Regions from separate parts of the Jeotgalibaca dankookensis genome, predicted to be linked through region 1. Evidence: a T-box and tRNA genes for the amino acid it is inferred to sense, from the RefSeq annotation. Region 1 holds a T-box; the other holds one or more tRNA genes.

The links. The T-box of region 1 lies ahead of leuS (leucine--tRNA ligase). A T-box ahead of a tRNA ligase gene usually reads a tRNA of that ligase, here a tRNA-Leu.
Region 2: it has a tRNA-Leu gene. The T-box ahead of leuS (leucine--tRNA ligase) is inferred to sense a tRNA for this amino acid. The anticodon was not compared.

What each region holds. Positions count from the first base shown of each region.
Region 1 is NZ_CP019728.1:964,925-980,613, reverse strand. It holds gene metK (methionine adenosyltransferase) at 1-501, shown strand, start outside; gene mnmM (tRNA 5-(aminomethyl)-2-thiouridylate-methyltransferase MnmM) at 518-1,099, opposite strand; gene BW727_RS04775 (LysM peptidoglycan-binding domain-containing protein) at 1,185-2,642, shown strand; T-box leader at 2,687-2,881, shown strand; gene leuS (leucine--tRNA ligase) at 2,952-5,366, shown strand; gene BW727_RS04765 (LysM peptidoglycan-binding domain-containing protein) at 5,413-6,612, opposite strand; gene BW727_RS04760 (putative polysaccharide biosynthesis protein) at 6,854-8,569, shown strand; gene BW727_RS04755 (pseudouridine synthase) at 8,584-9,312, shown strand; gene pepV (dipeptidase PepV) at 9,359-10,762, shown strand; gene BW727_RS04745 (DUF4298 domain-containing protein) at 10,807-11,112, opposite strand; gene BW727_RS04740 (DUF4298 domain-containing protein) at 11,117-11,401, opposite strand; gene BW727_RS04735 (peptidoglycan DD-metalloendopeptidase family protein) at 11,710-13,035, shown strand; gene BW727_RS04730 (TrmH family RNA methyltransferase) at 13,105-13,845, shown strand; gene BW727_RS04725 (HD domain-containing protein) at 13,920-14,459, shown strand; gene BW727_RS04720 (winged helix-turn-helix transcriptional regulator) at 14,488-14,823, shown strand; gene pheS (phenylalanine--tRNA ligase subunit alpha) at 15,136-15,689, shown strand, end outside.
Region 2 is NZ_CP019728.1:1,142,374-1,158,062, forward strand. It holds gene BW727_RS05635 (DUF1002 domain-containing protein) at 1-812, opposite strand, end outside; gene BW727_RS05640 (hypothetical protein) at 881-1,291, opposite strand; gene BW727_RS05645 (transcription repressor NadR) at 1,381-1,902, opposite strand; gene BW727_RS05650 (hypothetical protein) at 2,044-2,271, shown strand; gene BW727_RS05655 (YrrS family protein) at 2,316-2,978, opposite strand; gene BW727_RS05660 (threonine/serine exporter family protein) at 3,062-3,517, opposite strand; gene BW727_RS05665 (threonine/serine exporter family protein) at 3,510-4,283, opposite strand; gene BW727_RS05670 (NAD-dependent epimerase/dehydratase family protein) at 4,506-5,294, shown strand; TPP riboswitch at 5,356-5,460, shown strand; gene thiT (energy-coupled thiamine transporter ThiT) at 5,528-6,103, shown strand; tRNA gene BW727_RS05680 (tRNA-Leu) at 6,214-6,296, shown strand; gene BW727_RS05685 (metal ABC transporter solute-binding protein, Zn/Mn family) at 6,372-7,322, opposite strand; gene BW727_RS05690 (metal ABC transporter permease) at 7,354-8,205, opposite strand; gene BW727_RS05695 (metal ABC transporter ATP-binding protein) at 8,205-8,948, opposite strand; gene BW727_RS05700 (DegV family protein) at 9,115-9,957, opposite strand; gene BW727_RS05705 (HAMP domain-containing sensor histidine kinase) at 10,011-11,054, opposite strand; gene BW727_RS05710 (response regulator transcription factor) at 11,044-11,724, opposite strand; gene BW727_RS05715 (alpha/beta hydrolase) at 11,721-12,662, opposite strand; gene BW727_RS05720 (MurR/RpiR family transcriptional regulator) at 12,784-13,539, opposite strand; gene BW727_RS05725 (class II fumarate hydratase) at 13,596-14,960, opposite strand; gene BW727_RS05730 (NAD(P)-dependent malic enzyme) at 14,960-15,689, opposite strand, start outside.

The sequences.
Region 1 (15,689 bases):
ACCAAATACTATATTAATCCAACTGGTCGTTTTGTAACTGGAGGTCCAAAAGGAGATTCTGGTTTAACTGGTCGTAAAATAATTGTGGATACCTATGGAGGCTATGCACGCCATGGCGGTGGGGCTTTTTCAGGTAAGGATGCCACAAAGGTGGATCGTTCTGCAAGTTATGCAGCACGTTATATTGCTAAAAATATTGTAGCAGCAGGTATTGCAACTAAGTGTGAAATCCAGCTAGCTTATGCTATTGGTGTTGCTGAACCAGTTTCTATTTCTGTCGATACCTTTGAAACAAGTGAAATCTCAGAAGAAAGATTGATTGCTGCAATTCGCAAGCTATTCTCTTTAACACCAGCGGGCATTATTAAAATGTTGGATTTACGTCGCCCCATCTACCAAAAGACAGCAGCTTATGGTCATTTTGGTCGTAATGATGAAGAGTTTACATGGGAAGTAACAGACAAAATTGACGTTCTGAAACAAGAACTTGGATTAGCATAGAAAGAAGCATCCTTTTTTAAATAGGGTGCTTCTTTTTACGTTTTTCAATTGCAATAACGAAGGGTGGGTGGTTCTGTTGATTAATAAATTGGTATGAAAGAACGGTATAGTCCGTTTGATTTAGGCCACTAACGTAGTTTAAGAGCATCTCTTTCTCTTTTAGGCCATTTGGATGCCCACTATATACAACCAGTACCATTAGACTACCAACGCGTAATAAAGGCAACAAATGCTTTATACTGGTTAAAGTCGACTGGTAGGTCGTTGTAATCGATTTGTCTCCACCCGGTAGATAACCAAGATTATAGATAACACCTCCAATGGCTTTGTTTTCTGGAATAAAGGTATGTGCATGTTCATGGCTCGTTTGATGCAATTCTAAACGCTCACTTAAACCTGTTAGTAGAAATTTTTCTTTTGTTTGCTTTATCGCTTGTTCTTGGATATCAAATCCGATTACTTTACCTGAAGGACCAACTAAACTTGCTAATAGTAGCGAGTCGTTGCCTTTTCCGACGGTAGCATCAATCACTATATCTCCTGGTACAACTGTTTTTTTTAGTAAAGAATGACTAAAATCGATGGCTTTTTCTAGCACGAATCTTCCTCCTTAAATATTACAAAACAATGACAATTATAACAGTTTTCAAAAGTCATGCTTTTATTCACTTAGAACTATTATAATGGAAAAGTATAAAAAATATCAGTTAGGTGGGATTGTTAACTTGAAAATATCAAAAAACCAGTTAGATATTATTAAAAAAAGGAAAATGAAGGTTGTTTCTCTGGTGGGCGTTTCTGTTCTTGTCTCAACTATAGTCGCCTCGGTACCAGAAGTAGCGGCGAGTAGCCAGTTTCCATCTCCGCTGAAGGTGAGTACGGTTCATCCTTTTTTAGATTCGATTACTTCGCCTGCAACTGAAATTGCAGCAGAGAATGATTTATATGCTTCGGTTATGATGGCACAGGCGATTCTTGAAAGTGGTTGGGGGCAAAGTAGTTTAGCATCTGAACCAAATTATAATCTCTTTGGTATCAAAGGTAATTATAACGGAGAAACGGCTATCATGCCGACTTTAGAAGATAGTGGTAATCAAAATTATTACCAAATTGAAGCTGGATTTAGAAAATACCCATCTTATTCTGAGTCCTTAGAAGATTATGCCCAAGTTTTAAAAAATGGCACAAGCTGGGATCCAAATTATTATAGCGGTGCTTGGAAAAGTAATACTGAAACTTACCAAGATGCAACACAATATCTGACTGGTCGTTATGCAACCGACAGTGCTTATGATGTTAAATTAAATCAAATTATTGAAACAAATGAGTTAGACATTTACGATAGCGTCGAAGAAGAGCAAGCAATCCCCTCAGTACCAGAATCAGATGTTTTAGTACAAATTTCAGATACCTATCAAGTCAAAGAAAATGATTCCCTTTGGGCCATTAGCCAAGAATATAGTGTTTCTATTGAACAAATTAAAAATTGGAACGGATTAGATAACGATATTATCTACCCTGGTCAATTACTTACATTGGCTTCCACAGAAGTAAGCAATCAAATAGAAAATAACTCCGTAGAGGAGGGTGCTTCAAATCCGGTTGTTTCTCCGGAAAGCACATATACGGTTGTGAGTGGTGACACTTTATATAGCCTTGCTGAAGGGTTTGGTATGTCTTTATCTCAGTTAGAAGAAATTAATCAATTAGACTCAGACCTTATTTACCCAGGACAAGTCTTATTTATTAAAGAAGCAGTCAGCGTTGAAGAACCACCTGCTAAACCAACTGTTCCCGATGAACTCGTTGAGATGGGTCAGACCTACACCATTCAAAGCGGTGATACTTTATATAGCCTTGCTGCGCGATTTGGAATATCATTATCAGATTTAAAAATAGCTAATGAGTTAACGACTGATTTTATCGTTCCAGGGCAAACCTTATTAATTAGCCAGTCAAACAGGACTGAAGAATCCCTTGTGAATGATGCTGTACAAGAAACCTTCTCCTATGTCGTTACAAGTGGAGATACACTGTACTCGATTGCACGAAAAAATAATGTTTCTTTAACGCAGTTAATTGAATGGAATGATGTAACGAGTAACCTGATTTATCCAGGCCAAAACTTACGCATTAAATAACCTTATTTGAAAATAATGAATGAAACTGCTATAATTACAAAGTAATAAAGACTTTGACTAGGACTAGTAAACAATTGATTCCCCAAGAGAGTGCATGGTCGGTGAAAATGCATGGATGACATTTTTGAACTCACCTCAGTAGTCGCTATACTGAATTAAAAGTAAGTAAAGCCGTGTCGCTACGTTATAGGCATGATAAGTTTAAATATAGGTGGTACCACGAAATGTTCGTCCTATAGACTCTCCAAGGGGGGGAGCCTATAGGTTTTTTTGTTTACACAAATAAAAAATTTTAAAGGAGATTAAAAAATGGCTTATGATCATCAAGCAATTGAAAAAAAATGGCAGAAATATTGGAGTGACAACGAAACATTTAAAACAGAATCTCATTCTGATAAGCCGAAGTACTATATTTTAGATATGTTCCCCTACCCATCAGGACAAGGATTGCATGTTGGACATCCTTCAGGTTATACAGCAACCGATATTTTAGCACGCATGAAACGATCTCAGGGATTTAACGTTCTTCATCCAATAGGATGGGATGCGTTTGGATTACCAGCAGAACAATATGCACTTGATACCGGAAATGATCCAGCAGAGTTTACAGCCCATAATATCCAAACCTTTAAACGCCAAATTCAGTCCCTTGGCTTTAGTTATGATTGGTCTCGAGAAATTAATACGACGGATCCTCATTACTACAAATGGACTCAATGGATTTTTACTAAACTTTTTGAAAAAGGTTTAGCTTACGAGGCAGAAGTCTCTGTAAACTGGTGTCCAGAACTAGGAACCGTATTGGCAAATGAAGAAATTGTTGATGGTGTTAGCGAACGTGGTGGCTATCCAGTATATCGCAAACCTATGCGGCAATGGATGTTAAAAATCACCGCATATGCAGATCGTTTGTTAGATGATTTGGAATTAGTAGACTGGCCAGAAAGCATTAAGGATATGCAACGTAATTGGATTGGTCGTTCAGAAGGTTCAAATGTAACGTTTAAAATCAAAAATACAGATAAATCCTTCCAAGTCTTTACAACACGCCCAGATACCTTGTTTGGTGCTACATATGCTGTTATGGCTCCGGAATTACCATTGGTACAAGAAATTGTCAGTGATGAACAACGTGAAAAAGTCCAAGATTACATTGATTCAATTGCTACTAAGAGTGATTTAGAGCGGACAGAGCTAGCCAAAGAAAAGACGGGTGTCTTTACCGGTGCTTATGCTATTAACCCTGTAAATGGGAAAGAATTTCCAATTTGGATATCTGATTACGTTCTTTCAACTTATGGAACCGGTGCTATTATGGCTGTTCCCGCTCACGATCAACGAGACTATGAATTTGCAAAACAATTTGGTCTAGAAATTATACCGGTTCTTGAAGGAGGCGACGTTTCGAAAGAAGCGTTTGTCGGTAATGGTCCACATATCAATTCTGATTTTTTGGATGGAATGGATAAAGAAACAGCTATTAAGACTATGAATGAATGGTTGGTTGAAAATGGAGTCGGGGAAGCGGTCGTATCTTACCGTCTACGTGATTGGTTATTCGCGCGCCAACGCTATTGGGGAGAACCAATTCCAGTGATTCACTGGGAAGATGGCACGACAACTACGCTTCCGGAAGAAGAACTGCCACTTTTACTACCTAAAACCGATAAAATCAAACCAAGTGGTACCGGAGAGTCACCACTCGCGAACATAGAAGAGTGGGTGAATGTAACGGATCCCAAAACCGGTATGAAAGGACGTCGTGATACCAATACTATGCCTCAGTGGGCCGGTAGCTCTTGGTATTACCTACGTTTCATGGACCCAAGTAACGATTCTGCATTAGCTGGAGAAGAAGCATTGGATTACTGGCAAAATGTTGATTTGTATATTGGGGGAGCAGAACACGCAGTTCTTCACTTGCTTTACGCGCGTTTCTGGCATAAATTCCTTTACGACCTTGGCATTGTTAAAACAAAAGAACCATTCCAAAAATTATTTAACCAAGGAATGATCTTAGGAACAAATAATGAAAAAATGTCAAAATCGAAAGGGAATGTAGTAAACCCAGATGATATTGTAACATCACACGGGGCAGATACCTTACGCTTATATGAGATGTTTATGGGGCCACTAGATGCAAGTACTGCTTGGAGTGAAAATGGAATTGAAGCTAGCCGTCGTTTCCTTGACCGGGTGTGGCGTCTTATGATTGATGAGAATGGTAAGGTTCGCGACCGCATAACCAATGTTAATCCTGGTAATTTAGACAAACTCTATCACCAAACAGTTAAAAAAGTTACAGAAGACTACGAGCAATTACATTTTAATACGGCTATTTCACAAATGATGATTTTTGTAAATGAAGCTAATAAAGCGGAGGCGCTACCTATTCAATACATGGAAGGCTTCCTTCAATTACTAGCTCCTATTGCGCCACATATAGCAGAAGAACTTTGGAAAAAATTAGGGCATACCGCTAGCATCGGAACTATCGCTTGGCCTACATATGATGAAAGTCTTTTGCAGGAAGATGAAGTGGAAGTAATCTTTCAAGTAAATGGGAAAGTACGTGCACGTAAAAAAGTTGCCATCAATGCTACAAAAGAAGAACTAACTGAAATGGCAATGGCAGATGATAAAATACAAGCAATGATTACTGATAAAACAATTCGCAAAGTCATTGCAGTCCCTGGTAAACTCGTAAATATCGTCGCAAATTAACCCAAAATAACAAGGAGTAGGATATGCTTTCCTACTCCTTGTTATTTTAATATTGAAGAACTTGTCCAACACGAATCAAATTAGGATTAGCTATATTGTTCTTACGGACTAGATTTTCTACGCTCGTTCCTAGTTTATTGGCAATCGCATACAAGGTATCTCCGGATTTAACTGTGTAGGTACGTGTTATTGGTGCACTACTTGTTCCCGGTATTTTGATTATTTGTCCAACGCGAATGAGGTTTGGATTAGTAATCTTGTTAGCATTAGCAAGTTGGGTAACCGTTACTCCATAGCGAACTGCAATGGCATATAGGGTATCACCAGCTTTTACAGTATAAGTAGTTGAAGGAAGACTTGGAGTGGCAGGGGGAGTTGGTGTGCTCGTACCGCCTGGAATCGTAAGTGTTTGTCCAACGCGAATGAGGTTTGGATTGGTAATCTTGTTAGCATTAGCAAGTTGGGTAACTGTTACACCATAGCGAAGCGCAATTGCATATAGGGTGTCACCAGCTTTAACGGTGTAGGTATTTCCAACTCCTGGTGGTGATTGGATACCTAACAGTTGTGATACGGTCACAAACTTGTATCCTTTATTTTTCAATTGGGGAATAAGTGTCTTTAATGCTTGCAAGGTTCCCGTAGCACCATATCCGGTATGCATTAATAGAATGGTACCGGGTTGTAGGTTATTCATGACCCGATTTTGAATGGTTGTCGCACTGTTACCCGTCCAGTCTAGAGAATCAATGGTCCAGTGGAATGTGTAGGTATAACCAGCGTCACCAACAATTTTTAAAACACTCGCATTGGTTGCTCCGTAAGGTGCTCTGAAATAAGGTTTAGTAGTTTGGCCTGTTAAACTTTTTATAATAGTTTCTGTTTGTGAAAGTTGAGAAAGTATTTCCGTTTTTGAAATGGTAGTAAAATCGGGGTGGTCATAGGAATGGTTGCCGATGTCGTGTCCAGCAAAAACAGCTTTTTTAACATGCTGCGGATGCGCGCTAGCTCCAGAACCAGTTAAGAAGAAGGTGGCTTTAATACCATGCTGGGATAAGATATCTAGAATAGATCCAAAGTTTGTCCCGTCAGAACCATCATCAAAGGTCAAGGCAATGATTTTCTCATTTGTATTTCCTTGGATAATGAATTGTGAGGAGGCTGCTTGCACAATAGGACTTAGATAAAGGAAAAAGGTCAGGAATGAGAAAATAGTAACGAAAAACTTCAAGCTACGCTTAATCATGTCAGTCCCTCTTTTCTATTTGAACTAATACCCGCGTCAAGACTAAGAAAAGAACAACAAATCTTTCCTCACTTTTATTATACATCTTATTTGGTAGTTATTAAACACATTTTTTAATTGTGTTGTTTACCAATCTTTAATGATTCTTAACTGCAATTCGTTGGAATTGTAATTTGAAAACACTGTGTTGTCTGGTAAAATGATATGAATCCATAAAAAAATAAAAATTGAGGGTTGTAAAATGCCAAAAGATGAAATAATACAGCAAAAAAAAGCTTTAGAGACAACACAAGTAGAACTACCTAGCGATAAAGAGCCAAGAAATAACAATGATGACGGCGATAAGATGGTTCAAGGAACTTTCTGGATGACTTTTGGAAGTATTTTTTCGCGGTTACTAGGAGCCCTTTATATTATTCCTTGGACTGCTATGATGGGCGCAAGCTCAGATATGGGGAATGCATTATTCGCAATTGGCTACACACCATACCAACTTTTTTTAGCAATTGGTATTGCTGGTTTTCCATCAGCTATGTCGAAACAAATCGCCCAGTATAATGCAAAAGGTGAATATGGAAAGGGACAGGAGCTTTTTAAAAAGAGCACATTATTAATGGTAATAACCGGCCTTATCAGTGCCATTATTATGTTTGCACTCGCTCCGATAATTGGTGCGAGAAGTCCAGGTGTTTCTGTTGAAGCCAATGCACTGGTTATCCGATCGTTGGCGCCTGCTTTGTTGATTGTTCCAGTTATGAGTTTAATTCGTGGGTATTTCCAAGGTTATCAAAATATGGTGCCTTCAGCGATTACGCAAGTTGTGGAACAACTTGTTCGGGTTGCTTACATCCTTTTAGCAACCTTTATTGTGATGCAAGTATTAAACGGTCAATTTCCAACTGCAGTTGCGCACTCTACTTTTGCAGCTTTTGTTGGTGCTGCTGCTTCTTTAGTAGTCTTAATGTGGTATTATCGCAAACATATGCAAAAATATGGAGAGATGATTGCGGCGGATACCTCTGGTGATAATGTGAATGTTAAAGACGCTATTAAAGAAATGGTGCGTGAATCAATTCCTTTCATTATTATCGGATCTGGTATCACATTTGCGAAACTAATTGATCAATTTACCTTTGAACCCATTATGTTGCAGACAACAAATTATAATAAAGAAATTATTAGTACCTTATACGGTTTGTTTAGTTTCAATGCCGATAAACTCATTATGATTATTATATCCCTAGCAGTAGGAATGGCAGCAACATCCATCCCACTTCTAGTAGAAAATTATGTGAAAGGAAATAAACGTGCGTTAGGTAATCAAATTCGCCAAATCTTTGAGCTGTTTTCGTTTGTGATGTTCCCGGCTGCATTCGGAATGATGGTTGTATCACGTCCTATCTATAACGTCTTCTATGCGATATCTGACGTGTCGCCAATTGGCGTTCGCATGTTATCAATTGCATCTATGATGGCGATTATTTTAGGAGCTTTCACAATTGTGTCTTCCATTTTACAGTCTTTTGGAAAGCACACAGAAGCCATTATTTACCTCCTTATAGGCCTAGGTGTAAAATTGATTATACAATACCCTCTACTCGCTATATTTGGCTCAGCAGGTGCTCTATATGCCACAAGCATCGGTTTTATTGTAACAGCGGTCTTATCTTTTATTAAAGTATATCGGTTAGTTCCTTTTAACGTAAGAGAAACAAGTAAAACCATTGGTTTAATAAGTTTAGCTACTGGTTATATGTATATCATTTCGCATGTAACAAATCGTCTTTTACAAGTATTTATCACTCCCGATCGTAAAATATTTGCATTACTTCTAGTTCTCATTATCGCAGCTGTTGGCGGAGCGGTTTATATCTATCTCGTTCTTAAGTTAAGAATTGCAGATAAAGTCTTGGGAGAACGTGTCGGTTCCTTACGAGAGAAATTCAAAATAAAGTAAAAGGTGGTTCTTAAATGCGCTTAGATAAATTTTTATCTCATACGGGATTTGGGAGTCGGAAAGAAGTCAAACAATTGTTAAAAAAGAAAGTTGTCAGGGTTAATGATCAGGTAGTCAAAAAAGGAGATTACATTCTCAATTTAAATCAAGACCATATTTCTGTAAACGGGGAAACGATTACTTATCAAGAATTCATATATCTGATGTTGAATAAACCAGCCGGTTATTTAAGTGCAACTGAAGATAATTTTCAAAAAACGGTTATTGACTTATTGCAGCCAGAAGAACAGCATTTCAATCCTTTCCCAGTGGGGCGGTTAGATAAGGACACAGAAGGATTATTATTGTTAACGAATGATGGCGAGCTTGCTCATTTTTTATTATCACCAAAAAAGCACGTCAAAAAAACATACTACGCAGAAGTAGTGGGTGTGATGGATCTGGAAGATATAGAACGATTCAAGCTAGGAATTGTCTTGGAAGATGGCTATAAATGTCTACCAGCTGAACTTCAAATTATTGAACAAACTGATCGGACTTCCAAGGTATTAATCACGGTCGAAGAAGGTAAATTTCATCAAGTGAAACGAATGGTTTTAGCATGTGGGAAGGAAGTCAATTATTTGAAACGGCAATCAATGGCAAGTTTAAAGTTAGATGAAACGCTGAAAAGTGGCGAATACCGTCCGTTGGATAAAGAAGAGCTAGATCAGCTCAAGGAATTTTTGCCACAAGACAAGTAAAAATGCTAAACTTAGTTTATGACTTTTTAGAAAAGGATGTGCCACAATGGAAATTAATTGGACAAAAGAGGTAGAGGGTCGAAAAGAAGAGCTCTTAGAAGATTTATTTACCATTTTACGTATTGACAGTGTTAGAGATGACAAAAAAGCGACACCTGAGATGCCAGTTGGTCCAGGACCAAAAGAAGCTCTTGATGCTTTCTTAGAAATAGGGAAACGTGATGGTTTTTTAACAAAAAATGTTGGTAACTTAGCCGGACATATTGAGTTTGGTCAAGGTGAAGAATTAATGGGTGTACTCGGGCATGTAGACGTTGTACCAACTGGTACCGGATGGGAAACTAATCCCTTTGAACCTGTTATTAAAAATAATCGTGTTTACGCCCGTGGGTCTAGTGATGATAAAGGTCCTTCAATGGCAGGGTACTATGCGATTAAAATTATCCGTGATCTAAAATTGCCCGTTTCTAAACGTGTGCGAATGATTATTGGGACCGATGAAGAAAGCGGTTGGCAATGTATGGACTATTACCTTAAGCATGAAGAAAAACCGGGCTTTGGTTTTTCACCAGATGCAGATTTTCCTATCATTAACGGCGAAAAAGGTAATCAGTCTCTGTACGTGACTATAGGTAACAATCTTGAAGGTGGAAAGAATCAACTAATTGATTTTGAAGCGGGTATGCGTGAAAACATGGTACCACAAGATGCAAAAGTTGTGTTTATCAGTCAGGAAGTTGAAAAAATAAAAACAACTTGGAAGACTTTTATTGAAGCGAACCCGATAACTGGCTCTTTCTCTGTAGAAGGAAAGACAGTGACGATTGAAGTAGTGGGTAAATCTGCCCATGGAATGAACCCAGCAGCAGGCGTAAATGCTGCGACTTATTTAGCTGTTTTCTTAAATCAATTTGAATTTGGTGGAGAAGCAGCAACCTACTTTAAATTAATTACGGACTATATTCATTTAGATTTTGCTGCTCGAGACTTAGGTGTGGCGCACACAGACGCTATTATGGGAGAATTGACAATGAATGCCGGTATCTTTTCTTTTACAGAAAAAGATGGGGGTAAAATCGCTCTAAACTTCCGCTATCCAACAGGTGTACATGCAAACTCTCTAGAAGATAAGATAAAAGAAACGTTAGAACCACTTGGTGTTTCAGTTAAAAAAGAGGGTTTAGGTAAAGAGCCTCACTACGTTCCAGCTGATGATCCTTTGGTTAAAACGTTACTGGATGTCTATGAAAAACATACGGGTCAAAAAGGGCAAGAACGTTCCATAGGTGGCGGTACTTATGGACGATTGATGGAAAGAGGTGTCGCTTACGGTGCTTTGTTCCCGGACAGTATTGACACCATGCATCAAGCAAATGAGTTTTTAGCTTTGGATGATTTATTCCGTGCCACAGCGATTTATGCAGATGCTATTTATCAATTGATTAAATAGAAAAACCAGAGTCTTGCTAATATATTAGCGAGGCTCTGATTTTTTTAGAAATTTTTTATCATATCGGTTGCTATTTCTAACATCTGAATGGCTAATTGTTGATTCGTTATTAATAAATCATAGGGTTCATCCTCACCGAGAATAGAAGTATTGTAGTTTACTTCCATTCTTTTACCTTCATGCGCTTCTCTATCTGCGTACCAATCATTGCTACCGTAATAATTCGCTACTTTTTTTATAATTACTTGTCCCTCTTTAAATTCTTTTAACGCTTCCTCAAACTGCTTCACATGCTGTTCTGCTTGGACAAGTTCAGCTTGCATCCTTTTAACTCTTTCGGTTGATTCCATTTTCTCACTCCCTGTTGTTTTTTATGATTTTTGTAGCAATTTCAAGCATTTTAATTGTCAGTTGATGGTTGTCTATTAAGAGATCATTTACCGGATCTTCTCCTAAAACCGGATCATTAAAAATTTGCCGGTCTTGATGCCATTCGTCTTGACCATAGTAGTCTATTAAAGAATGGATATTAGTTTGTTCGGACTCGAACTTTTTTAAATAGTTTTCAAAGTTATCGAGAGTCTTTTGTGCTTGGGTAAGTTTACCCTGCATCCTTTTTACTCTTTCTAATGCGTCCATTTTCTCTACCTCCTTGGATCAGATTGCTCTTATCCATTAATTATAATCAAAAGTTCGGACAGAATACAAAATATTTGTTACAGAAAGATTACAAATGTAACAAAAAGTAACATGCTATAAAGAAAAAAATATAAAAAAACAATTTATTACTATCTTAATTCTTACTTTTTCACTTAAGTAGACAATAAAAAGACAATTCACGTACATATGTGCGAAAATTTGAAACCAAAATGTCATACTCTGTTTACATATTTTTTAATTCTTCAATGTTATACTCATTACTGTTGAAAAAAGAAGGAGAGAACACATTGAAGCATAAAAAATATATTGCCTTAGCATCTTCGATTATTTTATTGTCTCCATTTGCTGGTGGGTTCCAAGCACAAGCAGATACATTGGACGAATTAAATAGCGAAAAGCTACATTTAGAAGAAAAATCACAAGAAATTCAAAATAAAATAAACCAAAAAGAAGACTCGTTAAATAGCCTAGAAAACGAAAAAAGGAATTTAGAGAACAATGTACAAGAATTACAAAATAATATCGATGAACTTTTATTAGACCTTGAAGCGCAAGAAGAAGCTCTTGATGAAATAGAAGAGCGGATTGACGCATTACAAGATCGTATTGAAGCTTTAGAAATTATTATTGAACAACGGACTGAAAAATTGAATAATCAAGCACGTGTTATTCAAACACAAGCAAGTTTAACCGATGTCGTGTCTATTGTAGCAAGCGCTGAATCTTTGACAGATCTAGTGGGAAAAGTAACAACAGTTAATCATCTTCTTGTAGCGAACAAAGAAATTGTCACGCAACAAGAAAATGACAAAAAAGAAGTTGAAGATTCCAAACAACTCGTAGAAGAAGAAAAAGTTGCAGCAGAAGAATTGAAACAACAAATCATTGTCAGTAAAAACAATATCGTCGCGCAACAAAATGAACTTAATCACCAAATTGCGCTTGTACTAGAAAATACACAATTGACGAAAGCTGAGAAAAAAGATTTAGAAGCTACACAATCTGACGTTTTAGCACAAGCTCAAATTATTGGTGAGGATATTGCAACGGAAGAACAACGGATTGAATCAGAAAGACTGGAAAAAGAAAGAATCGCACAGGAAAAAGCTGCAGCCGAACAAGCAGAAATTGCTGCCCGTGAGCAAGCAAGTGGAAACCTTGTGGCATCTGTCGATTCCGCGTCCGCGCCTACTTCTTCTACTCCAGAAGTTTCTGTTGGCGGATTTATAAATCCAGCTTCTGGTTATATCTCTTCTCCATTTGGTATGCGACTCCATCCGATAGATGGCACCTACCGTTTGCACGGCGGGATTGACTTTGCTGGTAGTGGTGCTATTGTAGCCGCAAAAGAAGGAACAGTTGAAGTTGCAACCTTTAGTCCTTCATGGGGATACCATGTTGTAATTAATCATGGCACCATAAATGGGAATAATGTTAAAACACTCTATGCTCATATGACACCATCTTTATCAGTTGCGCCAGGACAATCAGTTAGTCAAGGGCAACAATTAGGAATTATGGGAACAACTGGTGAATCAACCGGCGTTCATCTCCATTTAGAGGTCTATGAAAATGGCGTGCGAATTGATCCATTGAATTATTTCTCATTATAATGCATACTATAGAAGCCACTGTTTTCTTTTAGAGACAGTGGCTTTTTTGAACGTTAAGGAGAGTTTGTAATGGAAAAAATTACCTCGATAAAAAACCAAAAAATAAAACAGTTAAAAAAATTACATACCGCAAAAGGTCGTAAAGAGATGGGATATTATGTTATCGAAGGCGAGCATTTGTATTTAGAAGCGGTTAAGAGCCAAGTAAAGCTTGAAGAGATAATTGTTACTGAAAAATTTTTGTATAAACTAAAAGAAAACCATCAAGAAATAGCTACATTAGTCACTGATGATGTTATGAATAATCTTACGCAAACAGAAACTTCACAAGGCATCTATTGTACTGTAGAAATACCTGATCAAGACCTACCAATAACTTATCAAGGTAAGTATATTCTTTTAGACGGCGTTCAAGACCCTGGAAACGCCGGAACAATTGTTCGAACGGCAGATGCAGCTGGTTTTACAGGCGTTATTTTTGGAAGCGGGAGTGTAGACCCCTATAACGATAAGGTTGTGAGATCTATGCAAGGGAGCCAATTTCATTTGCCTATCTACCGTACAAATCTATTGAGTGTCGTTGAAAAATTTGAGAATGTCTATGGGACTGCTCTTGATCCTTTAGCAAAAGACTACCGTCAAGTAGCAAAAAGTAAAAACATCGCTCTGGTAATGGGTAATGAAGGAAATGGTGTATCAACAGAAATTTTAAGTAAAACGACCCATAACCTTTATATTCCGATATATGGACAGGCGGAATCATTAAATGTCGCGATTGCTGCGGGAATTTTAATATATCATTTTGTCTAAATAAAGCAAAAAAGCTTCTCAATCATCTAATTTGATGTATAATAACTCTTGAACGATTAAAAGGAGCCTAGCTAATGACTTATCAAAAATGGGAACAAGATAAAGAATTTATGTCACTTATCAGTGATTTACTTGATCGCGATGAAGTACAACAACTTAAAGAAATTACTCAACACTATTATAGTACACGCCTAGATCATTCTATTTCGGTTGCATATCGCAGTTTCTCTATTGGAAAAAAACTTAAATGTGACACACGTGCCTTAGCACGAGCTGGTTTATTACATGATTTGTTTTATTACGACTGGCGCTCAACTAAATTTGCTGAAGGATCGCATGCTTATGTGCATCCTCGAATTGCATGTGACAATGCTGAAAAGTTAACCGCATTATCTGATTTAGAAAAAGATATTATCGTGAAACACATGTGGGGTGCAACAATTGCCTTTCCCAAATACAAAGAGAGCTATATTGTTACAATGGTAGATAAATACTGTGCTTGTGATGAAGCAATTTCGCCATTATTTACAAAAATGAAACAATCTTTTTCAAGTCAATGGTCACGGGTTAAACAGAGTCTATCTATAAATACAATTCCTACTAATATTAAATAAAGCAAATGACATAAACGAGGTGCAGAAAATGGAAAAATCAGCAGAAACATCATTATGCATCTGTCCAAAGTTTGAAAAAGCATTCATGATATTAGGAAAAAAGTGGTCCGGTTTAATCATTGAAGTACTTTTGACAGGTGATCGACGTTTTAAAGAAATAGCAGCAGAAATTCCTGATGTCAGTGACCGTGTTTTAGTAGAGCGGTTAAAAGAATTGGAAGAAAAAGGAATTGTCATTCGAACAGAACGAACAGAAGGCTTGGTAAAAGTAATGTACGGGTTATCACAAAAAGGAAAAGATTTAGAAGTTGTTATGAAAGAAATTCAGAACTGGTCAGATAAATGGATAACAGTAGAGACTTGACGATAACTGGTTTTATTGATAAATTATGATAAATATTATAAATGCACTGACGGGAACCACCTACCGCATCACGACCACAGGAAGATTTGCCTTGACTGAGAGCAAATTGCCGTAAACGGTAAGAATTTCACTCCCAGAGCAGGCTTTGGAATTTGCGACTGCAATGAATAAAGTCCCGGCAATCTTGTCGTTAATGAAAGAAGTGTTGTGCTCATCTTTTGAGGCAAAACAAGGGTGGTACCGCGATATCTCGTCCCTTTTTAGGGAGAGGTATTTTTTTTATGCAAAAATATAGATGGTGAGGGATCAAGGATGGAATTAAAAGAAAAATTAGAAGAATTACGTGTTGAAGCATTAAATAAAATACACGACGCCGAGGACTTGACGACTTTAAATAGTTATCGAGTTGCCTATTTAGGTAAAAAAGGACCGATTACTGAAGCATTGCGTGGCATGAAAGATGTCGATCCAAAAGAGCGTCCAATAATTGGGAGTATTGCAAATGCTGTTCGTGATCAACTGACCGAAGAAATTGAAAAAGCAAAAGGCTTGTTAGAAGAAAAAGCCTTGCATGAAGCAATTGATGCAGAAAAAATAGATGTTACGTTACCAGGTAAGCAAATTCTGGCTGGAACAAAACATGTTCTCACTCAAATCATGGAAGAAATTGAAGACTTATTTTTAGGTATGGGATATCAAGTGATTGATGGTCCAGAAGTAGAATTAGATTTATATAACTTTGAAAAAATGAATTTGCCAAAAGACCATCCAGCTCGAGATATGCAAGATACTTTCTATATTACGGAAGACTTGCTTTTGCGTACGCATACGTCCCCAGTCCAAGCACGAACAATGGAAAAGCACGA
Region 2 (15,689 bases), 180 kb from region 1:
GCAGAGGTACTTTGATATTTTTCAAATAAATCTAATAACCGTTGAAATTGCTCTTGGGTCACATAATCTTCTAATTGATTGTTGGCAAGGGCATCGTTAATAATACGCTCAATGTCTTCACGGGTTGCTAAATTGCCAACTTGATCCTTTAAGTCAGCAAGCTCTTGCTTAATTTCAATAATCGCCTGATTCAGTCGATCTGTTTCAAATCCTTCTTGATCTTGATTTTCTTGCGCAATGGCATTGGTTGTCTCAAGTTCTTCTTGGGCAACTTCCATTCGATCCTGCTCTAATCCTTCACCATTGACATCAAACGCTTTATAGATACCGGTTAAGGCACTTTCACCTGTTACTCGGCTAACACTCGCAACTAATATTTGTGCGTCAGAAACCCCAGCTGTAATCGCAGCATTTGTATACTGTTCTTCAGTGATTTCTGTAATATTTTCGGGAGTTTTAATTAAAACTTCAACACCGGTACCACTATTTTTCTTTTGAACCAGAACTGAAGAGATCATAACGGATGTATCCGCCGCTCCTTCATTCAAATAATTAGCCAAATCTTCTCCCGTCACGGGCATGCTATTAGCATTATTTATTTCTTCAATATCTAACAGCTTTATCGTGTTATCTATTTGCGATTCGGAAAGACCTCCACCATAAACGAATGTTGGTTTTCCCCATTTTTCATCGATAACCGTTGTATCAATCCTCTTCTCACTCGCCTGTACATTTTTTGTTGATAAATTGATACCAGCAGTTAGCATTAATAAACTCATCATAGTCAATAATACTTTCCTAATTTTTAGCATCCATCTAACCTCCTATTTATTCAGTATAAAGCTACAGGATAAATTTTTCCATCCACCCTGAGACCGATTTAATTTTTTTCTACCGCCCGCCAAACAATACGAGCTAGTTCTAAGTCTACCATACTATGAATAATCGTTCCCAGTCCAACCAAGCCCATTACTGAAAAAAGTAAACCTTGATCGTAATAATTTGCGGATAAGTTACCGGCAAAATAAGCAAATATAACATGGCTCATGGCTCGTAAACTAATGACAATGGGAAATCCGCCAAGTAAAAAACCAAATGCCGTTCCAATTGCGACTGCAATTGCAACAGTAGGCGAAATAAACATGGCAATGAAAGTGGCAACATGGCTAGCCAAAGTAAAAGAAGCTGGCTCTAGAATAATTTTTAATGGTGATACCATAGGGATTAAAATCCCAATTGCTATTAACAATGCTGCGATTGTTAGGGTACGTGTTCTCGTTTTCGTTTTCAAAATAATGGCACTCTCCTGTGTTATTTACTTATAATCAATGACAGGTGTCTTGACACCTGTCATTGATTATAAGTTTTTATTTTGTAAAGTCAACTGTATAAAATTCCTAATCCATTTAGTTCTTTTTTAATTTCTTCAAAAGTAGAATAATCTGGACATTTGATCGTATGAATATGAATGCCATCGGTGAGGGTTGCTAACATTTTAGTTTGTCCTTTTTTAAAATCTGCCATAAAATTTTCAATATCACTTCTAGTCCTAATTCTTAAGCTACCTGATAGTAGACCATATAGTGGATGTTCCACGCTGACATCAAGAACCTCTCCCCCTTTGTCTACAATCGTATACAATTCTATTTCCGTTTCTTCTGGTTTGTGCTGACAAACAATTTTTCCAACGAACCCTTGAAGTTCAGCTTCTTCTTTAGCTGGAATCACGTAGCCACGTGGAGTTGATTGTATTTCAAACCCTTCTGCACGCAATAACGCAACATCTCCAACAATCACCTGTCGACTGACTGAAAACTTTTCAGCAAGTACGCCTGCACTCACTGGCACTTTATTTTGTTCTAAAGTTGCCAGAATTTTTTTTCTACGTTCAGAAGTAGTCATAGACGTTCTCCCTTCTTATTTTCATAAACATATTCTAATACCTTATCACTGACATTTCCTTCTTACTCAATTATACTATTTATAAGTGTTTAGTCACTTGTTATTATTTTAATAGTTTAAAAAAGAAATTGAGGGATGTAAATGGATTTAGTGTTATACCAAGCATACAAAGAGTGGCGTAAAGAGATGTTTTTGTTCCAAGATGACTTAGATTGGGATAATAATAGTGAAGCTGATTTTGCATTATGGGACGCAGCTGATCATAGTGCTCGGGATGATTTTAATTTATTTCTAGCAACACGTACATTGGACCAAGTCAGTTTCTTAGAAATGAAGGAAATGGAAATGCGTTATGAGGAAGAAAATTAAAAGACGCATCAACACGTGAATGTGTTGATGCGTCTTTTTCGTTCTTATTGAATAAAATCATATATTTCTTCATAACGTGTTACTTGCCAACCTTGTCCATCATTCCAAGTTAGATAAACTTTATAATAACGTTGCGTTGACGTTTCTAGTATAGTTGATGTTACTTTGTCTTCAGCGCCACCATCACTGCCAACCCAATATTCTATCATATCATCTTCAGAAACTCCTGTTACTTGAGATGTTGCTCGTCTAATCTCAATACGATCGGCACTTCCATCTTCATAATTGGTTACATGTGGTCCACCTTGACTCGTTTCTACCGGTTCCCACTCCCCCGAATATGCTTTAATAACATTGGGGTCATCAGATGCTACTTCGATAATTTCATCTTCTTTTTTTGGTTCTTCTTTTGGTTTTTCTTTTGACTCTTCTTTTGATTCTTCTTTTTTTGCTTCACTTTCAGATTCTTTCGTTTCGATAGATTCAGGTGAACTAGAAGATGCCATGACAGAAGATGATTCTTCTTGTTGGTCCATGCCCGCTAAGATATCTCCTTCAGGATCTTGGTTGGAACCTGGATAAAAGAATTCAAACATTAATATAATAAGTGCCATTGCTAAAAGACCAATTGATAATTTCAGGATTAAATCAGAACGGTTATTTTTTGTTTTATTGCGCTGAACGCGCGATTTTTTATTTTCAGACACGTCTTCTCCCCCTCTTGACAATTGTATCATTTTTTCGTTACTACCAGCTACTAGTTACATTACAAATCTATTACAGTCTCACTTTAATCTTCTTTTTTATTGAATTTAATAAAATTCAATCGTAATTTTAAGCTAATCAAGGAATCCACTAGAAATATTGCCACAGCAATCGCTCCAGAAATCAATAAAGCGCCATTTAAATGAACTGTCGCACTACTATAATCACTTTCGATAAACGCAAAGACGGCCCGGTAAACACCTTCACCAGGAACTAATGGAATAAAAGCAGGTAAAAAATACACTGTCGCTGGTGTTTTTAATACTCGCGCAAAGTATTGAGATAATAAAGCAATTGTTAAGCTCGCAAATAAAGTTGCCACAACCTTGTCCACATAAGGAACGCTCAATAAATATATGAACCACCCTACTGCTCCCGTTAAGCCAATCTGAAACAAAGAGCGCCTCGGTGATTTTAAAAGGACCGCAAAAAAAACATCTGCGACAAAAGCTACGAGCGATTGTACAAGAATATCATCCATTAAATAATCGGCCTCCTAACACTAACCCAGTTCCGATTCCGATTGCAATAAAAATAGCAATGAGAAAAGCCTCTAATATTTTTGCACCTCCGGACATATAATCCTCACGGAATATGTCTCGAACACCGTTCGTCATAGCTGTTCCTGGTAATAAAGGAGTAATAGCCGAAACAATCATAATGTTTTGCGAAAGAGGCGTTTGAATGAGTTTAGAGATACCAATTGCTAAAATCGCTATTAAGAAACTTGCTACCATATCCAACACAAAAGGTTTAATATGCCAACGATTTCCAAAATATTGTACGAATGCTACGCTGATAGAAACGGGTATAATCGCAATAAATTCTGTTAATCCACCTTGATAGAGAATTACAATTGTCTGGATAAACCCAATGATGGCTATCGCTTGCGTCCAGGGATTATATTGGATGCGATTAATTTCCTTTAATAGCTGAAAGGCTTCCTCAATTGGAAGCAGGCCACTGGTTACACGTCTAGAAATATCATTAACACGCGTAATATTTCCTAGATTTGTATTTCGATTCGAAATACGTTTAACAACTGTAATCGCGTGCATGTCGTAGTTATCAAGGGTTGCTACCAGCCCTGTCGTTATAGCTAAAGCATCAATCATTCCTAATTCGGTTAGAGCAAGAATACGCGTAACCGTCTCTTCAACCCGATAGGTTTCCGCATTGCTCTCAAGCATAATTTGTCCAGCCAATACGGCCGTATCCATATATAGTTCGTAATCCATTTCTGTCATTTAACTTTCCCCTTCCCTCAGCTTCTAGTCTATCTAAGTATAACTGAAAACTATTTTCAATTCTTTTCTTTTCTAGAAGTAAATACTCATTACGTGTTTACTATTTAGTCTAACACTTTTAGACGAGTATCATACCAAATAAATAAGTCTAGACTATTATTTGACTTTAAAGGCGTTACATTTTACGATGACACTAGCATCTATTATAGAGGGGGTTATATTGTGTCTTCAATCTTAATAACCGGCGCAACTGGTAATATCGGCGTTGTTTTAGTTGAGCATTTAAAAAAGGATCATCAATTGACACTTGTGGATATCGATTTTTCAAAAATGCCAGAACATTTAATGGATGGTTCTACCATCAAAAAAGCAGATCTCATTAAACCTGAGAACTGGAGTGGTTTATTAGAGGAGACTGACTATGTCATCCACCTAGCTGGCGATCCAAGTCCGGATGCAGGTTTTTATGATTCTCTTCTGGATATGAATTTCAAGCTAACTTATAATTTATTTGAGGAAGCTAAAAAAGAAACCAATCAGGTTAAACGTATTATTTTTGCTAGCTCCGTTCACGCTATTGATAACTACCCAGATAATGTACAAGTTAAGACTTCTGATTATCCGAGGCCAGCGGATTTATATGGTGTATCTAAGGTATTCATGGAAGCCTTGGCTAGCTATCACGCTTACACAAACGGCCAAGAAGCAATTGGTATTCGAATAGGCGCCTTTAATGGCGACATTTCCCCAGATATCTCCAACGCAGACGCTTTTTCTGTTTATTTATCTGAACGCGATCTGTGTCACCTTATCGATTGCTGTTTAGAAGCAACTCTAAAAGAGCCTTTTCTTTTAGTAAACGGCGTATCGAATAATCGTTTTCCTAGAATGGATATTTACCAAGCGCATGTCGATATCGGATATACACCACAAGATGATGCTTTTGAAATGCAAGGAAGTGGCGTTTATGATTTCAAAAAAGAGCCTGAAATTGATATGGATTTTGAATAAAATTAAGATTTTTTTGTCTTTATTTAAAAAGTATGCTAAAGTATCATTAATTGAATCATTACTTATCACAAAGGGGGGCCATTTATTGGCTGAGACTGAATGAACTATTCTAACCCTTCGAACCTGTTTCGTTAATACGAGCGTAGGAATTGTGTGAGTTGAGGAAACCTTTTAAGTATCCTCCTCCTTTGTTGTAGGTTTTTTGAGATTCTACCACAGAAGGAGGAGTTTTTATGTCAAAAAATTTATCAGTTTGGATTGAAGCAACTATTATAGCCGCTCTAGCGACTGCTTTGTCTTTTATTCCGCTCAATATTGGACCGAGTTTTTCGATAACCGTTGGGCAACCTGTTCTGGTCTTATATGCTTTGCGTCGTGGATTGAAACCAGGACTTGCGGCTGGTTTTTTGTGGGGGGTTCTGCATATTTTAGTGGGAACTGCTTATATTCTTACCCCTCTTCAAGGGTTTATTGAATATTTCGTTGCCTTTGGATTTACTGGTTTTGCTGGTTTATGGGCAAATAAAATGAGAGCAGATTTAAATAACAATGATGCAAAACACTCTGTTTTAGTTATTATTTTAGCTTCACTTGTTGGTACTTTTGCACGTTACTTCTGGCATACAATTGCTGGTTACTACTTTTGGGGACAATTTGCCCCAGAAGGATGGAGTCCTTGGTTTTATTCGATTACCATGAACAGTATTAGCGCACTTGCAACAGGTACCTTTACGATTGTCGTTCTGCTCATTGTTTTACGTACAACGCCACAACTATTTATTCCTAAAAATAACCGACAAGGCTATTAATAATGAAGTTGAAACGGAAAAGATGCTAGCTTATGCATGAGCATCTTTTCTTTTTTTATTGACAAAGACTACAATCAGAATTATACTATAGTAGTTCTGTTAATTCTTAAGCGGTCATGGCGGAATGGCAGACGCGCCAGCTTGAGGGGCTGGTGGGAGAAATCCCGTGGAGGTTCAAGTCCTCTTGGCCGCATCATTATTTTATTATTTAAAAAGCTATCCCTAGGCGAATGATTCGCTTGGGGATAGCTTTTTTTTACTCTATATTTTAATGTTCTTTCAGTTCATCATGAATTAAATTAATATTATAATTTAGATACTTCATATAAGTATCTACTTCTTCCCCTGGTTTCCCAATTTCGTCAGAGTAGATTGGTTTTTCGGAAAATGGAACGCCTGTTTCCTTAGAAACAGTTTCCATAGGTCTGGTATCTACATTTGATTCAATAAAGAGAACAGGTACATTGTTATCTTTTACAAAAGCAATCAATGATTTAATTTGTTCTGGTGAACCATTTTCTTCGGTATCAATTGCCCAAATAAACCCTTCTTTTAATCCATATTCATCAGCCATATACTGGAAAGCACGTTCACTTGTTACAAGGATACGTTTTTCTTCAGGAATATCATTAATACGTTCGCGGTATTCTTTTTCAACTTCTTTTAATCTTTCTAGATAAGCTGTAGCTCGTTCTTCATAATTTCCTTTGTTTTCTGGATCTTTTTCTATGAAAGCATCACGCATATCTTCAGCCATCTTAATACCAACAGCAGGGTTAATAAATGCGTGAGGATTTATTTGATCTTTTTTACCATCTTCACCACTTAGGTACATTGGTTCTACACGTTCCGTTAAACTATACAAGTTATCCATATCTTGATTAACAGAATTAATCATTTTAAAGAACCAGCCATCTTCTCCACCTTCAAGGTTTAGACCATTATAAAATAAGATATCAGCGTCTGTTGCTTTTTTCATATCCAATGGAAGTGGTTCATACTCATGTGGATCTGTTCCGGTTGGAACTAAGTTATGAATGGAAACATCATCGCCACCGATTTCTCTGGCAAGGTCTTGAATAATGGTAAAGCTCGAGACAACCTGTAATTTATCATCACTATTACTTGCTTCGTCTGTTGTTGCCTCGTTGCTTCCACACCCTATCAGCAGCATAAGAGCCGCACTAGGTGCTAATAAATATTTAAATATTTTCTTCATTTGTTTTGTTTCCTCCTAATTTTTTTATCTATTAAACAGTAACCTCTTTTTTCTTACTTAACATTGGCCATAATAAACCGCGTTTTGGTGAAAAGAGTAAAGCAATCAAGAAAATAGCGGTGGTTGCAAGCGCAATGACTGGACCAGATGGAAGGTCATGAACGTAGCTAAAATAAATACCCGCTACGGCTGCTATTGCTCCAAAAATGGACGCGAGTACAATCATGATTGACAATCGATCTGTCAGTAAATAGGCAGTTGAAGCCGGTGTAATCAGCATCGATACTACCAAGATAACACCAACGGTTTGAAGTGAAGCAACCGTTACAAGTGTCAAGAGAACCATGATACTATAATGTATAAAACGCGTATTCAATCCGTAAACAGATGCCATGGTTTCATCAAAACTTGAAATAAGCAGTTCCTTATAGAAAAGAATGACAGCTAACAAGACAACAGCCCCTACGCCCATCGTAATCCACATATCTGATGTTCTGACATGCAAGACGTTACCAAACAAGATTTGTGTCAGGTCTGTTGCACTTTGCGCTTTGGTGATTAAGATAATCCCAATAGCGAAGGCAGATGAGAAAACAATCCCAATAGCTGCATCTGTTTTTATACGGCTATTTTGACTAATAGCACCAATTCCAAAGGCAGTTAAAATTCCTACTACTACCGCACCATAGAAATAGTTAATCCCAAGTAAGTAAGAGATTGCTACCCCTGGTAAGACCGCATGAGAAATTGCATCTCCCATCAAAGACATTCCTCTTAAAACAATAAAACTTCCAATTACCCCACAAATAATACCGACCATTACGGATGTTACTAGGGCTTTCTGTAAGAATCCATAGGTCATTAAATCATTTATAAAATCCATTATCCTTTCACTCCCATCGTTTCAAGTACTGATAATGGTGTCTTAAATGCTGCTTCCATAATCTCAGGTGTAAAGACATCCTCAACCGGACCAGCTCCAAACAGTGCTTTATTTATCAAAATGATATCATCAAAATATCCTTCGACTTTACTTAAGTCATGGTGAATCACAAAAACTGTTTTCCCTTGATCTCTCAATTCTCTTAGAATATCCACAATAATTTCTTCACTCGAAACATCAATTCCAACAAAAGGTTCATCTAAGAAAAAGACGTCTGCATTTTGAGCCAAACTTCTCGCAACGAAGACACGTTGTTGTTGGCCACCTGATAGTTCACCTATTTGCTTCTCAGCAAAGTCTTCCATCCCAACTTTTTCAAGACACTTTAGTGCCCACTCCTTATCTTTTTGACTTGGTCGTTTAAATAAACCAAGTTTTGGGTAGGTACCTAAAAGAACAGTATCTTTTACTAGAATTGGAAAATCCCAGTCAATATTAGACCTTTGCGGGACGTAGGCGATATCCTTTCGCATTTCATCAACTGATTTTCCGTATATGCTAACGTCACCACTATCTTTTGATATGAGACCCAACATTGCTTTTATTAATGTCGACTTCCCTGCTCCGTTAGGACCAAGTATTCCAATTAGCTTTCCGGACTCAAGTGAGAAATTAATATCTTGCAAGACTTTATTTCCAGAATATGAAACATCTAGGTTTTTCACATCAATTGTTTTACTCACACTTTTACCTCCACATAATTATTTAAATAGTAACCTAAAATAGTTTAGGCGCACCTAAACTTATATCCCTACTATACCAAAAAAAATACAGATATGCTAGCTTGCTGTTTAATTAAAAAAATAGATAAAAAAAAGAAAAGCATAAAGATGCCTTTCCAAAAATTGTTTATTTTTCTCTTACAAAAGCAATAGCTAAACTCTCAGGTCCAACGTGTGTTCCAATCACGCCACCTATTGAGAATAGTTTGGAATGAGTTAACTGGTATTTTTCTTCTGTTTCTTTTCTAAATTGGTAACCCTCTTCTTTGTTGAGCGTATATCCAAAATAAACCGGGAAATCAGGATCTAATTTTTCTTTTTCTAATTCTTTTTGAAGGGATTTTTTCCCGGCTTTTCTACCGCGTTTTTTTGAAAGTTCCTTTAATGATTTGTCTTCAAGAATAATGATTGGTTTGATATTTAATTTTTCACCAATAAATGCCAAACTTTTTGGTATTCTTCCGCCCATTTTTAAATATTTTAAGGTATTAACTAAACCACAAACGACAACACGATCTTTCAAATCATTTACTTTTTCTGTGATTGTTTCTATTTTTTTTCCCGAATCACGTAATTGAACCGCGTATTCGACAAGCATACGTTGTGTTAAAATCGCTTGCTCTGTATCAATAATAGTAATTTTTACTTTATAAGGTGACATCTTTTTCGCTACCATAGCACTTTCATAGGTACCACTTAGCCCACTAGAAAGGGTTAAGACTAGAACATCGTCACCTTTTTCTTCGGCTTTTTTAAAATATTCTAAGTATTGTTCTGGTGAAGGCCGGCTTGTTAATGGCAAAGCAGTGGCAGTCATCAATTTTTGATAAAATAAATCAAAGTCTTCGGTCTTTTCTTGCTTTATTTCATCTTCATTAAAGCTTATTTTCAAAGGTACAATATCAATATTATTTTTTTTGGCTTCTTCTAGTGTTATATCTGCTGCACTGTCTGTAATAATTCGTATCATCTCTGCGTCCTCCTATTTTACTTGTAAGAGGAGGATAACAAAGGTATATGAACTCAAGATGAACTTTCGTGCGGGAGGGTAATCGTAAAGCTAGCGCCTCTTCCGCGACTACTCGCAACTTGAATCGTTCCATGGTGCAACTCTAATATGCGTTGTACTAATGGGAACCCGAGTCCGTTTCCACTTGTTTTCCGACTATTATCTTCTTGAAAAAACTTTTCAAATATTTTTTGATGGTGTTCCTCTTTAATTCCTACACCCGTATCGCTGATAACAATCACTACTTGGTTGGCAAAATTAGTTGCTTTAACGGTAATGTTACCTTTTAGATTGTTATATTTAATAGCATTTTCAAATATATTTAACCAAACTTGGTAGAGAAGTTCTTTATTGCCGGAATAAGTAATCTTTTCAATCTGGATATCTAAAGTCAATTCTTTTTCTTCCCATTTTGGTTGAAGAAACAATAAACTCTCCCGTATTTGTTCATCCAATCGAAATTTTTCTTTCTCATATCCCATCGTTTGGGTTTCAAGTTTCGTAAGTTGGAGAATATTATCTGTTAGAGTAATTAATTGTTGATTCCCTTCATAAATACGTTTGTAATAGCTCCTTCGTTCTTCGTCTGGGATGGATTCACTTTGAAGAAGTTGGATATAACCTTGTATGACCGATATAGGTGTTTTAAATTCGTGCGAAACATTTGATATAAAATCATTTCGCAATGTTTCAATGCCACCCAGTTCTCGAACCATTAAATTAAAATCTGAATACAATTCTTGCACTTCTTCGGCAGCCTTTTCTTCTTCAATTTGTACTGAAAAATCTCCTTGCGCCACAAGTCGCATACTTTTCCGCAAGGCCACAATGGGTTGTAGAAATTTTCTACCTACCAGAGATGAAATACCACTACTTATTAAAGCGAGAAATAAAGCAATAAAAATAATGAGATAAACGCTCCCTTTGTCCTTAGGAATAATATCAAAGTAAGTGGCTATTAGTAAAATTAAGGCCACCCCTAGGGCTGAAACAAGAATCAGACTAAAAACAACCAGTGAGAAATAGAGCCACACATTTGCTTTAATCTTATTTTTCATTTAACAAAACCGCCTTATATCCCAACCCTCTTACCGTTATAATTTCAAAATCATGGTTGTTCTGTAGCTTACTTCTTAACCTCTTGATATGCACATCAACCGTCCGCTCATCGGAATCTGATTGGTATCCCCAGATATCATCCATTAACTGTTGTCTCGTAAATATTTTATTGGGATAGGATAAAAGCTTATAAAGTAATTGGAATTCTTTTTGAGGCATTTCAATGGCTTCCCCATCTTCGTTCATAATTAGTGTTTCTTCATATAAGGTCGTATTGCCTACCGTTAGTTCATTCTCATGAGATATTTTTGCTCGTCGCAACAAAGCATTTATTCTCAAAATCATTTCATTCATATCAATTGGCTTAACCATATAATCGTCAATACCGATTCGAAAACCTTTTTTCTTGTCTTCAAACGTATCTTTTACTGTAATCATAAGTATGGGCGTTTGATCACCTGTTTCCCTCAATAATCGTGAAAATTGATACCCATCTAAGTCAGGCATCATCACATCGGTAATAATCAGATCAATCGTATATTTTTCCATTTTTTTCAAAGCTTGTTTGCCATTCTCAGCTGTTAAAACGTTAAAATTATGCTTCTGCAAAAACGATTGATAGACACGCAATAGATTTTTATCGTCTTCTATAACCAATAATTTATTCATTTGTTCTCCTTTAACAACCACTCAACGATATCCGCTGTTACTTCGTCTCTATTGATTTCATTTAACAATTCATGTCGAGCTCCTTCATAAAGTTTTGTTGAAAGGTCTTTTACGCCAACTTCTTCGTATCTCTTATACAATTTTTTAACACCTTTACCAAAATCTCCAACTGGGTCTTGGTCTCCCGATATAATCAAGATTGGCAATTGCTTGGGTATTTTTTTAAAATTATTTTCGTCTTCAATATACTGCAATGTATCTATAAAATAATAAAAGAAACTTGCTGGAAATACGCCCCCACAATAGGGATTTTCTATATATTTATCCAGCTCATCCTTGTCTCTTGTTAGCCATTCTGATCCCGTTCGTTTTGGTTCAAACTTTTTATTATAGGTACCAAAGATAAGCTTATCTAACAGTTTTGATTTGGCTTTTTTCCCTCGAACACTGGATTCTAGCTTTGCTAAACCTTTTCCTACTCCTAATAATGCTCCTTGTCGGCCATTCGACCCGCTTAGAATGAGACCTTCGATTTTATTAGGGTAATCCATGATAAACCTCTGCGCAGCAAAGGACCCCATGCTGTGGCTAAACATATAGACAGGAAGGTCAGGATAGGTTTCTTTAATCAGGTCTGAGAGTCGCGCAATATCTTCTACGAGTAACCGAAACCCATCTTCTGCGCCTAAATAGCCTAAATTTTTAATACTTTCCGCTGACTGACCATGTCCTCTATGATCATTAGCATAAACGATAAAGCCATTTGCGTTTAATTCCTTTGCAAAGCGGTGATACCTTCTTGCTGTTTCAGCCATACCATGAGAAATCTGCACAATCCCTTTCACTTTAATATCTTTTTTTGGTAACCACTTGTAAACAACAATCTCTGTTCCATCCCTGGATATAAATGTAAAAGTATTACTGTTCGTTTGATCCATTCTTTTCGCTCCAGTTTCCTTTTTTTATAATACTCATTAAGTTAAGATTAACACGAATGAAAGTCAAAAAATAGCACTGACAAATTGAATTGTCAGTGCTATTTTTTGACTTATTATTCTCTTAATTCTCTGGCAATCTTACTTTTGTTTTTATTGTTTCGATGATTAAGTCTACTAATAAGAAAAAACCTAATCTTGAGATTAAATCATTCTGTTTTGTATCAATTTCATCAGAATGACAAAATAAATTCAGGTCTGAGTAGGTAGATAAAACATTCGTTTGAAAAGAAGTTAAACTAATAATTCTAGCTTTTTTTAAGCTAACCTTTTTTGCAGTGTCAATAATCTTTTTAGTATTCCCAGACAAAGAGATTAATATGATTATATCTTCTTCTGTTACTAAATTAGTAAAGGTTTCAGACAAGTTATAATCTTTTATGAAAAAACAGTGAATACCCATAGAAAAAAATAGATGCTCCATATAATAACCTACTGGCTTACTTGCACCTCTAGCCATAATAAAAATATTTCTAGCGTTTAAAATCTCTTCCGCACAAATTTCTAAATCATCATCTGAGACAAGAGAAAATGTTTTTTCAATACTATTCTTTCTGGTTTCACGAACTGATTGGTAATCACTACCAGATTTTGAAACTTTTTCTCTTATTTTCTGGTTAATGTGGAACTTTATCTCTTTATAGCCACTAAAGCCCATTTTTTGAGAAAGATTAATAATTACAGTTTTAGATACAAATGATAACTCAGCAAGTTGATTAATGGTTAGATAAGGTATTTCTTCTAAATGGTTAACTATGTAGACTAAAACTTTCTTTTCACTCTCAGTTAGGTCATCATATATATCCATAAAATCTAGCATTCTTAACACCCTCTTATTAGTTATAAATTAGTATAACATAAGAAAAATGAAAGGGCTTAATTATGAATCATATTTTTAAAATCTAGCCATATTTCTAGCTCTTCTTGTGTAGCATATCCTAATAAAATTGCTGATTCTTTTAGACTTAGTTTTTCAGAATAAGCTTTCTGTGCTACTTTAGTTGCTTTATCGTAACCTATATAAGGAGCTAATGACGTTACTAACATTAGTGAATTATTTGCATATGTGAGCATTTTTTCTTCATTTACAATTAGTCCGTTTAAACATTTCTTCCTAAATGATTCCATTCCATCCGCCAACAAATTTGCTGATTGAATAAAATTATAAATAATAACAGGTTTATAAACATTTAGTTCGAAATTTCCCTGACTTGCTGAGAATTGAATTGTTGTATCATTTCCCATTACTTGAGCTACAATCATCGTCAACGCTTCTGCTTGAGTGGGATTTACTTTTCCAGGCATAATCGAGCTCCCAGGCTCGTTAGTAGGCAGTGTAAGTTCTCCAAGTCCATTACGCGGACCACTTGCTAACCAACGAATGTCATTCGCAATTTTCATTAAATCACCAGCTAGCGCTCGCAGAGACCCATGAACAAAGGATAGTGGTTGATGGCTCGTCAGAGCAAAAAACTTATTGGGTTCACTCACAAATGGTACTCCCAACGATTTCTTCAGCTCTTTCGCTACCTTCCTTCCAAACTGTTCAGGAGCAAGTAGGCCTGTGCCTACTGCGGTTCCTCCGATTGCTAATTTTAAAAGAGTTTTACTACTGGATTGAATCGCATTCCGACTGTTTTCAATCATCGCTTTCCACCCACCTACTTCTTGTCCAAACGTAATAGGGATAGCATCTTGTAAATGAGTACGACCTATTTTGATTACATGGGCATAGGTATTTTCCATCTCTTCCAGTATTTCTAACCATTTTTCTATCTCAGGGAGAAGTTTATTTTCTATTTGTCCAAAAGCAGCCATATGCATTGCTGTAGGAAAGACATCGTTCGAACTTTGTGATAGGTTAACATGATCATTAGGATGGATTGACTGACTGGAAGAAGCCAGGTGGGCAAGAACTTCATTCACGTTCATGTTGGTTTGAGTACCGCTACCCGTTTGCCATAAGGACAAAGGGAAGTGAGTCTTATTCCGATTCAAGTCATTTAGTAACAAAGTGCAAGCATCTTGAATCGCTGTAGACTTCTCAACCGATAACTTTCCTTCTCTTAAATTTACTAGCGCACAAGCTTTTTTTATATGTACCAACGCTTCTATCAAAGGCAGGGGCATTTTTTCAGTTCCGATACGAAAATTCTCTAAGCTTCGTTGTGTTTGTGCTCCCCAAAAGGCTTCCGAGGAAACTTTTATCTCACCCATTGAATCTTGCTCTATTCTACTCATTAGATTCCATCCACCCCGGTCTCTTTTGCGGCACGTGCCACATACTCAGCAACTTGCTCTGCTACCGCTTTATTCAAAGCATCGGGAATAATATATTCTTCTGATAATTCATTTTCTGAAATCATATCCGCAATGGCATATGCTGCAGCCATTTTCATTTCATGATTAATTGTGGATGCTCGTACTGAAAGAGCTCCCTTAAATACTCCCGGAAAAGCCAACACATTATTAATTTGGTTAGGAAAATCTGATCGACCTGTTCCCATCACTTTTACACCGGCTTTCTTTGCATCTTCGTACAACATTTCTGGAATAGGATTGGCCATAGCAAATACGATTGGATCAGTTGCCATAGATTTAATCATTTCCTTAGTAAGAATATTTCCTACCGACACCCCTATCATCACATCCGCTCCTTTCAAAGCTTCTTTTAACTCCCCTTGTATATTCCGTGGATTTGTTTTTTCTGCTATCATTTTTTTATGTTTTTCTAAGGGAGTCAATCTGCTTTCGGCCAAGATGCCGTTTTCATCACAGACTATGATATCTTCTACGCCCATTTCCATTAATAAATAGATAATAGCTGTACCAGCTGCACCAGGACCGTTTAAAACAACTTTTAACTCTTCTATCTTTTTCCCGATTAATCGTAAACTATTGAGAATTCCTGCTGCTACAACGATAGCAGTTCCGTGTTGATCATCATGAAAGACAGGAATGGGTAATAAT